Regions from separate parts of the Paenibacillus sp. S-38 genome, predicted to be linked through region 4. Evidence: predicted binding sites of a transcription regulator. Region 4 holds the regulator's gene; each other region holds the start of a gene.
What was found. Region 4 encodes Rex, which represses fermentation and respiration genes when NADH is low (regulators of the CRP and FNR family bind a similar motif). Its sites were predicted from a motif close to TTGTGAAATATTTCACAA; they were not measured.

Region 1 (3,098 bases), 3.6 Mb from region 4:
GCGTGCAGAATGCGCCGCTGGCTGTGCGCTCCCTCCTGGGTTAGCGCATAGCGGCCGTCCTCCATATCGAATTCGGTGCCCATCCGGATCAGGTCCGTGACTCCGCTGGGTCCTTCATGCACCAATACGTCAACAGCTGCCGAAGAGCACAGCCCCGCACCGGCAATCAGCGTGTCCTGGCGGTGGTAGGCCGGCGAATCTTCATCGGAAATCACGGCAGCAATGCCGCCCTGCGCATACCGCGTATTGCTGTCGAGCAGCGATTTCTTCGTGACCATGAGCACCCTCTTGGTCTCAGCCGCCTTCAGCGCGGTAAAAAGACCGGCGATACCTGCGCCGATCACAATTACGTCCGTATGTACATGCGGAAGGTCCCGCACGTCGAAATTCACCAAATAACGAGGTATCATGAGCTTGGCTCCCACCTGTCTATTCGAACTCCTGCTTATCTTCTCGATCTCCTGATATCACCCTATAAAGGATCCTGCGGTTAGAAAAAGCAGCGCATGCTACTTAACCTGCAGCATGCGCTCCAAGGATGCTCTGGCTTGATCAGCCACGTGCGGCGGCACATAAATCTGCGGCTGATTGGTCTCCAGGCACTTCACTACTTTTTTGAGATTGTTGACTTTCATGTTCGGGCATACAAGGAACTTCGTAGCAAAGTGGAACGTCTTGTTAGGGCTATCCAACCGAAGCTGATACCCGGTTCCATCTTCCGTGCCTACGATAAATTCCTGGCAGTCGGATTCTTTACAATATTTGATGATGGCGGTTGTACTTCCTACAAAGTCACCCATCTTGACAACCTCTGGACGGCATTCCGGATGAACGACGAACTGGGCGTTCGGATGCAGATGCTTCATCTCCTCGACGTCCTTTACCGTCAGCATGTCGTGGGTATTGCAGTACCCTTCCCAGATGATCATCTTCTTGTCGGTAAACTTAGATACATAGTCACCAAGGTTCTTATCCGGCACCCAGATCACTTCGTCTGAATCGACCGAATTGATGACCTTGATAGCATTGGCCGATGTACAGCAGATGTCGGTCTCGGACTTTACTTCGGCGGAAGTATTGATGTACGCCACGACTTTCGCATTCGGATGCTGTCTCTTTAATGCCCGTAGCCCATCGACGTTAACCATGTCGGCCATCGGGCACCCGGCTCTCTCATCCGGAATAAGCACGGTCTTGTTCGGTGCAAGAATCTTGGCGCTCTCCCCCATGAAATGAACTCCGCAGAAAACGATAACCTCGGCATCGGTCGAAGCGGCTTTCTGTGCGAGCAGGAAGGAATCCCCGCGAAAATCGGCAACTTCCTGAATCTCGTCCCGCTGATAATAATGTGCGAGAATGATGGCGTTCCGTTCTTTCTTCAGCTGGGCGATCCGCTCTTTGAGCTCCCGCTGCTGTTCTGCTTTGCGCTCCAACGCTAATGCTTCCATGACGCACCTTCCTTTTCTTCAAGCGCGTGAAATGATTCACAAGGTATATAAAGATTTACACCTAATTTACACAACCCTTCCCCACCTGTCAATGCTCAAATACCCACAAAAACCAAGGATTCCCTCCCCTTTAAGAGGCAGGCGTCCCTCTTGCCCATGTTCCTGGAAAGTTGCTCGGTCACAGCCCTTTTCGTTCTACCCGTTAGGCTCTCCTCTGCACCTGTCCCGCATCCGAAGCAATACCTTCCGTGCCCCTCAGGGAGGAGCTAGCTGATTACAAAAGAAGAAGACCGGCCGCCCTGAAGGCACCGGTCTTCCCATCCTGCTATTCTTCTTTCTTCTCTTCCTTGTCATACAGCTGATCCAGCTCCGACTTGCCGGCGTTGTCTGGCTGACCCTGGATATTGATCTTCAGGTCATCCGACTTCACGCCCAGCTCGCCGCCCACGGGGCCCAGCTTCCCGGTATCGATCAGCTCCTGGATCTGCTCCTTCTCGAGCGTTTCCTTCTCGATGAGCGTCTCGGCGATCAGCTTCACCTGATCGCTGTATTTGGAGAGAATCTCTTTGGCTCGGTCGTAGCACGCACGGATCATGGACTGCATCTCTTGGTCGATCTCGTAAGCAATCGCGTCACTGTAGTTCTGCTCATGCCCGATATCCCGGCCCAGGAAGACCTGTCCCTGCGTCGTACCGAACTGCATCGGTCCGAGCTTCTCGCTCATCCCGAACTCCGTGATCATCCGGCGGATAATGCCTGTAGCCCGCTGGAAGTCACTGTAGGCGCCCGTCCCGATCTCGCCGATGAACAGCTCCTCGGACACGCGTCCGGCCAGGAGGCCGGTGACCTTGTCGAGCAGCTCCGACTTTGTCTGCATCATCCGGTCTTCGCCTTCCTTCGGAAGCATCATGACATACCCGCCGGCACGGCCGCGCGGAATGATCGTGACCTTGTGCACCATCTCGGCGTTCTCAACGTGCACGCCTACAATCGTATGGCCCGCTTCATGGAAGGCCACCATCCGCTTCTCTCTCTCGGAGATGATGCGGGATTTCTTCTGCGTACCGACAATCACGCGGTCGAACGCTTCGTCGATCTCTTCCATGGAGATATCCTTGCGGTTGCGGCGGGCGGCGATCAGCGCTGCTTCGTTGAGCAGGTTCTCGAGATCCGCTCCCGTGAAACCGGTCGTATATCTTGCCAGCTGGTCGAGCTTCACGTCCTTGTTCAGCGGCTTGTTGCGTGCATGAACCTTCAGTACCGCTTCGCGTCCTTTGACATCCGGACGGTCGACCGTAATCTGACGGTCAAAGCGTCCCGGACGGAGGAGCGCAGGGTCCAGAATATCCGGACGGTTCGTTGCGGCCACGATGATAATGCCCTCGTTGGCACCGAAGCCGTCCATCTCGACGAGCAATTGGTTGAGCGTCTGTTCGCGCTCGTCATGCCCGCCGCCGAGACCGGCGCCGCGCTGACGGCCGACCGCATCGATCTCATCTATGAATATAATACAAGGGGCGTTCTTCTTCGCATTCTCAAACAAATCACGGACACGGGAGGCGCCGACACCGACGAACATCTCGACGAAATCCGAACCACTGATGGAGAAGAAAGGCACGCCAGCTTCGCCTGCTACAGCGCGGGCCAAGA
Region 2 (3,098 bases), 1.1 Mb from region 4:
TACCATCGAAGTGAACCCCGCCAAAGTAACCTCCATCGCTGAGACGGAAACCAGGCCCAAGCAGGACACAAGGCCTCGGGCTTGATGCAGCGCTGCTCTCCAAGCGTGCTCGCGAAATCAGCAGAAGGATGACAATTGTATTGCAGAATACCGCTCACCGGGCGGTATTTTTTTTGTTCACCTTATAGATTTTATAGAGTTTCGGGGCACGATTCTGCTAGCTCCCCAGCGGTCTATGAACATAGCGGAAGCACGGCGCGTTATTCCCACGCTTCGATGGTACCCTCCGGAAATAAAGGAACGCCGATGCGCTACTGTAGGGATGGCGCGGTTTTCGGACCCGTGTTCCCCCTGATAAGGTATCTGAGTTCCGCTATTGTTGCGGGAAATGCCTCAATAAGATACCTCGCCTCCGCTATTTTTAAAAAACGAACGTTGTGGCGCCCAAAGACTTCAACAACATTGACGCCCCTGCACATTCCTTCCCGCGCACAAACGTATAGACTGGCACGCAGAGATCTTAAAGAACCCCGCCTGGCGTTTTTCTTCCATAACGGCATGACCAATCTGGGGCTCGGTCTCGGACTGCTGCACGGCTTCTATACCGTGATTGACACCTATATGCCCTTTGATTAGGCAGAGGTGCTGATCCGCTTCGCTTCAACCCATGCCCCTTGGCTGACGGGGCTCGGAACGCTGTCGGCCTACGGCATGCTTATCATCGTAGCGAGTACGGATCTGCGGAGCAGCCTTCCGAAGAAGGTCTGGCTCTGGCTTCACCTGCTCTCTTACCCGGTCTTTGTCATGGCTTGGATCCACGGATTCTTTCAGGGGACCGATACGCAGGCGCCGGCGGTCCGCTGGATGTACGTGCTGACGGCCGCCTGCGTCGCCGCACTGACCGCAGCGCGGATCAGGAGCGGCACCAGACTGCGTGCGGCCGTAGAGAGAGCGCGGCCTCATCTCTCTTCCCGGCCGTAGACCAGCGGCGGGAGCCGCTTTGTTCCAAGGATTGTTGCAATCCTTGGAATGTATCTCTCTCCGGGGCTCGCTCCCGGTCAAACAAGAGGGCATAGTCTATACGCTGCGCCAAGAGGGGTCCGTGAACGGACGCCCTCTTTTTTGTTTTGTCAAGAAATCTGTGACTCACTTTACATCTCCGCGGCCCCCTCGGCAAGTAAGATAGAGACAGATAAGAACAGAAGCGCTTCAGAATAATAAAACGAGGGGAAATGAGAGTTATGGCGAGAATTCAGCAGTGGCAGCCGGAGGATCCGGCGTTTTGGGAAAAGGAAGGACGGCGCCATGCCAAGCGCAATCTATGGATTTCGGTTCCTTCCCTGATGTTGGCTTTTATCGTCTGGCAGATTTGGTCCGTAGTCGCCGTCCGCCTCAACGACATCGGGTTTAACTTCACGCCGGACCAGCTCTTCACGCTCGCGGCGATCCCCGGGCTGGTCGGTGCGACCCTGCGGTTCGTGTATACCTTTGCCGTCGGCAAGTTCGGAGGGCGGAATTGGACGGTCGTCTCGACCGCGGTGCTGGCCATCCCGGCTGTGGGCATCGGATTCGCCGTACAGAACCCGGATACGCCTTACTCCGTGATGTTCCTGCTCGCCGCACTGTGCGGACTTGGCGGAGGCAGCTTCTCCTCGTCGCTCGCCAATATCAGCTTCTTCTTCCCGAAGAAGGAGAAAGGTACGGCGCTCGGCATTAACGGCGGTCTTGGCAATATGGGCGTATCCGTAGTCCAATTCGTAACGCCTCTGATTATCACGACAGGCACCTTCGCCGCCCTGGCCGGCGACGGCCAGCTGCTGAAGAACGGCGGCCAGGTGTGGCTCCAGAACGCAGCGTTCATCTGGGTGCTGCCAATCGCCATCATGACGGCAGCGGCCTGGTTCGGAATGGATAATCTGCCGGGTACCAAGCAGTCCGTCGCCGAGCAGTTCGTTATCGTCAAACGCAAGCACACCTGGATCATGACCTGGCTGTATGTGGCCACGTTCGGTTCGTTCATCGGGTACTCCGCCGCTTTCCCGCTGCTTCTGAAAAGCCAGTTCCCGCAGTACGTATCGCTTGCATTCCTCGGCGCATTCGTAGCGGCGGCGGCCCGTCCGTTCGGCGGCTGGATCTCCGACAAATTCGGGGGCGCCCGAGTGACCGCCCTGGTACTCGTAGTGATGACGATTGGCGCAGCGATGGTCATCTACTTCATGGGCAGACATGAATTCGGCGGCTTCCTGACGGCCTTCCTGATTCTCTTCCTCGCCGCAGGGACGGGCTCGGGCTCCACATTCCAGATGATTCCCGGCATCTTCCCGGTGAAGGAAGCCGCTCCGGTTCTGGGCTTCACGGCAGCCTTCGCGGCGTACGGTTCCTTCTTCATTCCGAAGCTCTTTGGATGGTCCACGGCGAATACAGGCAGCCCGGTCTCGGCCTTCTATATCTTCATCGGCTTCTACGTGGTATCGATCGCGCTGAACTGGTACTACTATCAGCGCAGGTCCACAGACAGCCTGTTTGTCCCCAAGGCGAAGGCACGAGTATCCCATCGGTAGGGGGCAGCCTGGAACGTCCATAAAAAATGCAGCCGGCACACTCCCGTAAGCGGGAGGAGCCTGGCTGCATTTTTGTATGCGGCGCCCGAGCGGGGAAGAGGAGGAGGGCCGCTCAAGGTGCTTTGGAACAGACCTGCTCCAGATAAGACGAGAAGCTGGCCGTATTCATCTCCATATGCCGGTTGCTTCCTTCCAGCTTGCTGAGCATAATGCCGCCTTCGAGCAGCGAGAAGGCAAAGGAAGCCAGGGCGTCCACGTCCAGATGTTCCTTGAATTCGCCCATCTGAATCCCTTCCCTGATGATATCTTTCATTCGTTCCAGCGTATGGTGCAGCCCCTCCCGGGCCCTCTGTCGCAGAATCGGATGAGTGTCGTCACTCTCGACGGCCGTGTTCTGGAGGGGACAGCCTCCGATGAACGGCGGGTTGTTCACCACATCCCCATAGACATGGAAAAAAGCGAGCAGACGGCCCGCCGCAGACGTCTCTGCCGCAAGCGCTTCGGCAAATTTCCTGCCGACGGAGTCCGCCGCATAAT
Region 3 (3,098 bases), 1.4 Mb from region 4:
GCTTGAGATGGCCCTGCATGACCGCCAAATTCTGCGTACGATGGCCTGCGGCATCGCCGGACTCTCCGTGGTGGCCGACAGCCTCAGCGCCATCAAGCATGCCAAGGTCAAGCCGATCCGCAATGAGTGGGGCACGGCCGTCGACTTCGAGATCGAAGGCGAGTACCCGCAGTACGGCAACAACGATGAGCGCGTAGACGCCATCGCCGTCGAGCTGGCGGAGACGTTCATGAACAAGCTGCGCCGGCACCGGACGTACCGGAATGCGCTGCCGACGATGTCGGTGCTGACGATTACGTCGAATGTGGTGTACGGCAAGAAGACCGGCACAACGCCGGACGGCCGCAAGGCCGGCGAACCATTCGCACCGGGAGCGAACCCGATGCACGGCCGCGACCGCAAAGGAGCCCTGGCTTCCCTGGCTTCCGTAGCGAAGATCCCATATGACAGCTGCCTGGACGGCATCTCGAATACCTTCTCGATCATCCCTAAGGCGCTGGGCAAGGAAGAGGAGGCGCGGGTGAACAACATGGTGTCCCTGCTCGACGGCTATGCCGCCACGCGCGGTCATCACCTCAACGTCAACGTCTTCGACCGGGAGCAGCTGCTCGATGCCATGGAGCATCCGGAGAACTACCCGCAGCTGACGATCCGTGTCTCCGGCTATGCGGTCAACTTCATCAAGCTGACTCGCGAGCAGCAGCTCGACGTCATCAACCGGACGTTCCACGGCAGGGTATAAGCCGCAGCAATCAGTGGGGTCAGTCGAACATTTGCCATACTCTATCCATTATTTAATGAAAAGGAGCGCATCCCGCATGAAAGGAAGAATTCACTCCATCGACACCTTCGGAACGGTTGACGGTCCGGGCATCCGCTTCGTGCTTTTCATGCAGGGGTGCGCCCTGCAGTGCGGCTTCTGCCATAACCCGGACACGTGGGACCCGAACCGGGGCCGCAGCGTCACGGTAGACGAAGTGCTGTCCGAGATCGAGCCGTATCTCGAATATTACCGCCGCTCCGGCGGAGGCATTACCGTGACCGGAGGCGAGCCGACGCTGCAGGCTCCCTTCGTCGCGGAGCTGTTCAAGGAATGCAAGCGCCGCTGGGGGCTGCATACCACGCTGGATTCGTCCGGCTACTGCCAGCCGGACCATGTGGAAGAGCTGATGAGCGTCACCGACCTCGTCCTGCTCGACCTCAAGCAGATGGACGATGCGAAGCACCGCGCCCTGACCTCGCAGAGCAACGAGCGGATCCTCCGCTTCGCAGCCTGGCTGTCCGAGCGGGAGCAGCCGCTCTGGATCCGGCACGTGCTCGTGCCCGGGGTCACGGACGACTACGCGGATCTGACCGCGCTCGGACGCTTCATCGGCGGCCTCAGCCGGGTGGAGAAGGTGGAGATTCTCCCTTATCACCGCATGGGCGTATACAAGTGGCAGCAGCTCGGCCGCGAATACCCGCTCGAAGGGGTGCCGACCCCGGACGATAAGGAAGTGCAGCGGGCCTACCGGCTTCTCGAGGAAGGCCGGGAGCAGGCGCAGGCGGTTCAGCTGTAGCAAGGATTGATGAGGAGGCTCGTACCGACGGTACGGCCTTCTTTTTGTTGGAGCGTGAAAGGAAGGGAGCGATAAGATGGCGGGGTTCGGTGAGAACGGTCGAACAAAGGCGATCAGGCGATGCTTTATTTTTCGCCGGTAAGTGATCTGCCGCACATCTTACGGCTGCTTCCAACCTGTATAATGGAAACATAAGTTGATGGTTTCATTGCATTCCTTTTGACATCCCATTGCAAGGAATCCCTCGATTTAACTACGTGAAAATAATCACAATGGTAAAGAGAAATCAGGAGGGGAAAACCTATGGTTCGCCTGTCACTTGCCGCTATGCTGCTTCGTTTTCTGTTCGGTGGAGGGGCTGTCGTCTTGGCCTCCGTGCTCTCCAAGAAGCTTGGAGGCAGCGTCGGAGGCATCTTCGCGGCTTTTCCAGCCGTCTATCTGGCCGCCCTCGTAGCGATTCGGCTCGATCACACCGGCAGCGATCTCGTGGCCCGTTCGATCTCCCTGTCCCAGGGGGCGCTGATCGGGATGGGGATCAACATTCTATGCGCCGCTGCTGTCGGCTATCTGTGTGCCAAGCGGGGATGGAAAAGGGGGCTGTCGCTGTCGATCGGCGGCTGGTTCGCCGTATCGCTCGGCGTGTCGTATCTGCTCTTTAGCATATAACGAAAGGTTGGCCTGATGACGATGAATACGAACCTGAAGGATTTGCTGCTGCGTTTTGTACTGGGCGGAAGTGCGGTGGTGCTGAGTTATGCGGCCTCGGTGCTGCTGCCATGGAAGGCGCTTGGCGGGATCTTCGCCACCTTCCCGGCGGTGATGATCGTTGCGGTACTCATGGTAGGCTGGGCGCAAGGCTCGGCAAGGGCATCCGAGATTGCCCGGGGCTCCGTGTATGGTATGGCGGGATGCGCCGTCTGTGTCGTCACCGTGCTGTATTTTATGAAAATGACGGGTCTGTGGTGGCTCAGTCTGGGACTCGGCCTCGTGTGTTGGTACCTGAGCGCATTTCTCATCTACAAGGTCCGCCGGTCGATCAAAAGTTCATAAGGGACTGCCGCCCACGGGCGAACGGTCCATTTCGATAGTATTTAAATTAGGAGGGATTGGTATGACAGCATATTTGGGACCCGCGTGGAGACGTTTGACGGAAGAGCACCGGAGTCTGGGAGAGAAAGTATGTACGCTCGAAGCGAAGATACGGGCGGCAGGCGTGGATAGAGGAGGACACGGCTCTTATCCGGACCGGCTGCTGCTGGACGATCTGCACCGGGATGCCGCGGTACTGCGCGCCGAACTGGATCTGCATTCGATGTGGGAAACGGATGATCTGTTCCCGCGGCTGATGGAGCTGTTTTGTACGCCGGAGGGGCATATCATCGTGACCTCGCTTTGGATGTTGGAGAAGGAGCACGAACTGGCGGATGAGTTTTTCGATTCCTTTTTCCAGGGGGTGAGTGGCCTGAAGGCCGGAGGCCGAGGAGCGGTGCTGTCCCGCGTGCTTGAGGATCTGATGCAGGCAATCCGGCTGGTACGGGA
Region 4 (3,098 bases):
TATTGGATGGAAGCCGGATTATACAACAAGAACCGCTCGCTCCAGCTGTCTTCTGTGCCGATTGACGTGAGTTCAATGCTCCAGACGCAGTTCTTCGGCGTGAAGGACAGCGTGATTCTCACTTCGGCCACCTTGTCAGTCGGTAAGTCCTTCGACTATACCTGCGAGCAGCTGGGGCTGAAGAAGGCCGAAGAGAATGGGAAGCTTCATACGGTGCTGCTGCCATCTCCATTCAATTACAGGGAGCAGGCGCTGGTTGTCATCCCGAGAGACTTTCCTACGCTCAAGGGAGCGGCGGGAGAGAAGGAGTTCATGGACCGGCTGATTCCGTCGCTGGCGGAAGTAGCTCTACAGACACGCGGCCGCATGCTGGTGCTCTTCACTTCCAACCGGATGCTGAAGCTGGCTCATGCCGGACTCAAGGATATGCTCGCTTCCTTCGGGATTACGGTGCTCGGACAGGGCGTTGACAGCAGCAACCGGAGCAAGCTGACGCGGTTGTTTCAAAACAGCAAAGCCTGTGTGCTGCTCGGTACGAGTTCCTTCTGGGAGGGTGTCGATATTCCTGGAGATGCCCTGACCTGCCTGGCGATTGTACGGCTTCCTTTCCAGCCGCCCAATCACCCTCTCGTGGAAGCCAAGACAGAGAAGCTGAAGCAGCGGGGCATGAACCCGTTCATGAAGCTGTCGGTACCCCAGGCGGTCATCCGCTTTAAGCAGGGCTTCGGCCGGCTTGTGCGGACCGCGGCCGATAAAGGCATCGTGATCATCTACGACACGAGAGTGATTGATACGCAGTACGGCAAGTATTTTCTGTACTCGCTCCCGGGTCCCAGAATCGAGCATATGAACTCGGGTCAGCTCGTGCCAAGAATAAAGCAGTGGATGGGTGAGAACGAAGCATGAAGACGATAAAAATATCGGAAGCGGTTGTCCGCAGGCTGCCGATCTATCTCAGGTTCCTCAGTGAGCTCAGTAAAAAAAATGTACAGACTGTCTCCTCCCAGGATCTTGGCGTAAAGCTGGATCTTAACCCCGCCCAAATCCGCAAGGATCTCGCTTATTTCGGGGAGTTCGGCAAAAAAGGGATCGGTTATGATGTAGATTACCTCATCGAGAAGATCCGCCAGATCCTCAAACTGGACAAAGTGATCCCCGTCGCCCTGGTGGGCGCGGGGAATCTGGGAAGGGCGCTTTGCAATTATAACGCTTACTTGAAGGATAACATGAAGATTGTCGCCGTATTCGATGCACAGGAAGCGAAAATCGGCGAATCGATCAATAACCTAAAGGTGAAACCGATGTCGGAGCTGAACCAGGTCATTCAGGACGCGAAGGTTCGCATCGGGATCATCACGGTGCCGGCGGCAGAAGCCCAGGAGGTAGCGGATCGGTTCGTAGAAGCAGGCGTGGAAGCGATTCTAAATTTTGCTCCTCTGATCATAAAGGTTCCCACCGAGGTTCGGGTGCACCATGCCGACTTTACTACCGAGCTTCAAAGCCTGGCCTACTATTTGGACTAATTTGAACCACACCATGTAAATATAGTGAACATAAAAAAGCCTGGAGCCAAGCTCCGGGCTTTTCTTGCACTAATCTCAATTAAAGGCTGAAAATAATTTTGTAAATAAGGTAAGCAAGAAGCATGGAGATGGGAATCGTAATGACCCAGGTCATCACCATGCGGGTAACCGTCGCCCACTTCACATCATGAAACCGCAGGACCGAACCCGTACCGATGATGGAGGACGAGATGACATGCGTGGTGGAGAGCGGCATGCCAAGATGCGTAGAGATCTGAATGACAATGGAAGAGTTCAGATCCGACGCGAAGCCGTTGACCGGCTCGATCTTCAGAAGCTTCTTGCTCATCGTCTTAATGATGCGCCAGCCGCCGATCGATGTGCCGAGACCCATCGCGGTTGCTGCGGAAAGCTTCACCCAGAGAGGGACATCCAGCGTGTCCTGGTATCCCATCGAGACGAGACCGAAGACGATAATTCCCATAGCCTTCTGGGCGTCATTCCCGCCGTGGGAGAAGGAGAGCAGAGCGGCCGAAATCACCTGGAAGCTCCGGAACGTACGGTTGAGCTTCGTCCGGGAGCTGTTTCCGCTCACGACAATAAGCTGCCGGATAATCCACATAATAATGAACCCGGTAGCAAAGGCCACGATAGGCGATAGGACGAGAATAAGAACGATGGATTTGAAGCCGGCCCAGTTCAGAGCCCCCATTCCGGCGCCGGCGATAACCGCTCCCGCAAGGGAACCGATCAGCGTATGCGAAGAGGAGGAAGGGATTCCGTAGTACCAGGTAAGCAGGTTCCAGATAATCGCAGAGATCAGGGCCGCCATAACTATATGCATGCCGTTCTCAATGGTGGCCGGGTTGGCTACCGAACCACCGACCGTCTTCGCAACCTCCGAGGAGAAGATGGCTCCGACAAAATTCAAAGTCGCTGCACCGATCACCGCGACTCTCGGGCTCAAAGCACGGGTCGAGATGGAAGTGGCAATGGCGTTGGCCGTATCATGAAAGCCGTTAATGAAGTCAAAGAGCAGCGCCAAAGCTACAATGATGATAATGGTTGTTAACATGGGTTCCTCCCTAAAGCTGCCGCTGGATCAAGTGGTGGGTTGGATTAGCAAACAGGTCCCGTTAGGAGTAACGCAGGACTACGCTGTCTAAGATGTCGGCCACGTCCTCGCAGGCATCCGTTGTTTCTTCCAGACGCTCGTACAGCTCTTTAAGCTTAAAGTCGTGATACGGGTCTTTCGGATTCATGAAGATCTCACGAATCCCTTCGCGCATCAGACGGTCAGCTTCGTTCTCAAGGGAGTTGATCTGTACCGTGTGCTCGGAGAGCTGCATGTATTTTTTCTTGGCCAGAAGCTTGAAGGCATCGAGAATGTGCTGACAGCTGGCCACGATGACTGCGGAGAATTCCTTCATATAATTATCGGAAACCGTAATGTTTAAGTAATCGAAACGGGCGATGGTGGCTTCGATGCCGTCGAGCACGTCGTCGAGCTTGGTGGCCAGGGTCATGATGTCCTCACGGTCGAGCGGCGTGATAAAAACCTTGTTCAGCCCTTTG

Region 1: the regulator Rex is predicted to act here: its motif matches at 1,473-1,490, upstream of nadA (quinolinate synthase NadA).
Region 2: the regulator Rex is predicted to act here: its motif matches at 1,140-1,157, upstream of ACP26L_RS19405 (NarK family nitrate/nitrite MFS transporter).
Region 3: the regulator Rex is predicted to act here: its motif matches at 1,815-1,832, upstream of ACP26L_RS08885 (DUF3147 family protein).

What each region holds. Positions count from the first base shown of each region.
Region 1 is NZ_CP187970.1:7,787,249-7,790,346, forward strand. Features, by position in the region: gene nadB (L-aspartate oxidase) at 1-410, opposite strand, end outside; gene nadA (quinolinate synthase NadA) at 510-1,448, opposite strand; gene ftsH (ATP-dependent zinc metalloprotease FtsH) at 1,774-3,098, opposite strand, start outside.
Region 2 is NZ_CP187970.1:4,321,115-4,324,212, reverse strand. Features, by position in the region: gene ACP26L_RS19415 (hypothetical protein) at 1-42, shown strand, start outside; gene ACP26L_RS19410 (hypothetical protein) at 643-981, shown strand; gene ACP26L_RS19405 (NarK family nitrate/nitrite MFS transporter) at 1,242-2,561, shown strand; gene ACP26L_RS19400 (TetR/AcrR family transcriptional regulator) at 2,674-3,098, opposite strand, start outside.
Region 3 is NZ_CP187970.1:1,857,933-1,861,030, forward strand. Features, by position in the region: gene pflB (formate C-acetyltransferase) at 1-742, shown strand, start outside; gene pflA (pyruvate formate-lyase-activating protein) at 819-1,559, shown strand; gene ACP26L_RS08885 (DUF3147 family protein) at 1,863-2,225, shown strand; gene ACP26L_RS08890 (DUF3147 family protein) at 2,241-2,609, shown strand; gene ACP26L_RS08895 (hemerythrin domain-containing protein) at 2,671-3,098, shown strand, end outside.
Region 4 is NZ_CP187970.1:3,238,205-3,241,302, forward strand. Features, by position in the region: gene dinG (ATP-dependent DNA helicase DinG) at 1-906, shown strand, start outside; gene ACP26L_RS14980 (redox-sensing transcriptional repressor Rex) at 903-1,523, shown strand; gene ACP26L_RS14985 (anion permease) at 1,603-2,598, opposite strand; gene ACP26L_RS14990 (DUF47 domain-containing protein) at 2,660-3,098, opposite strand, start outside.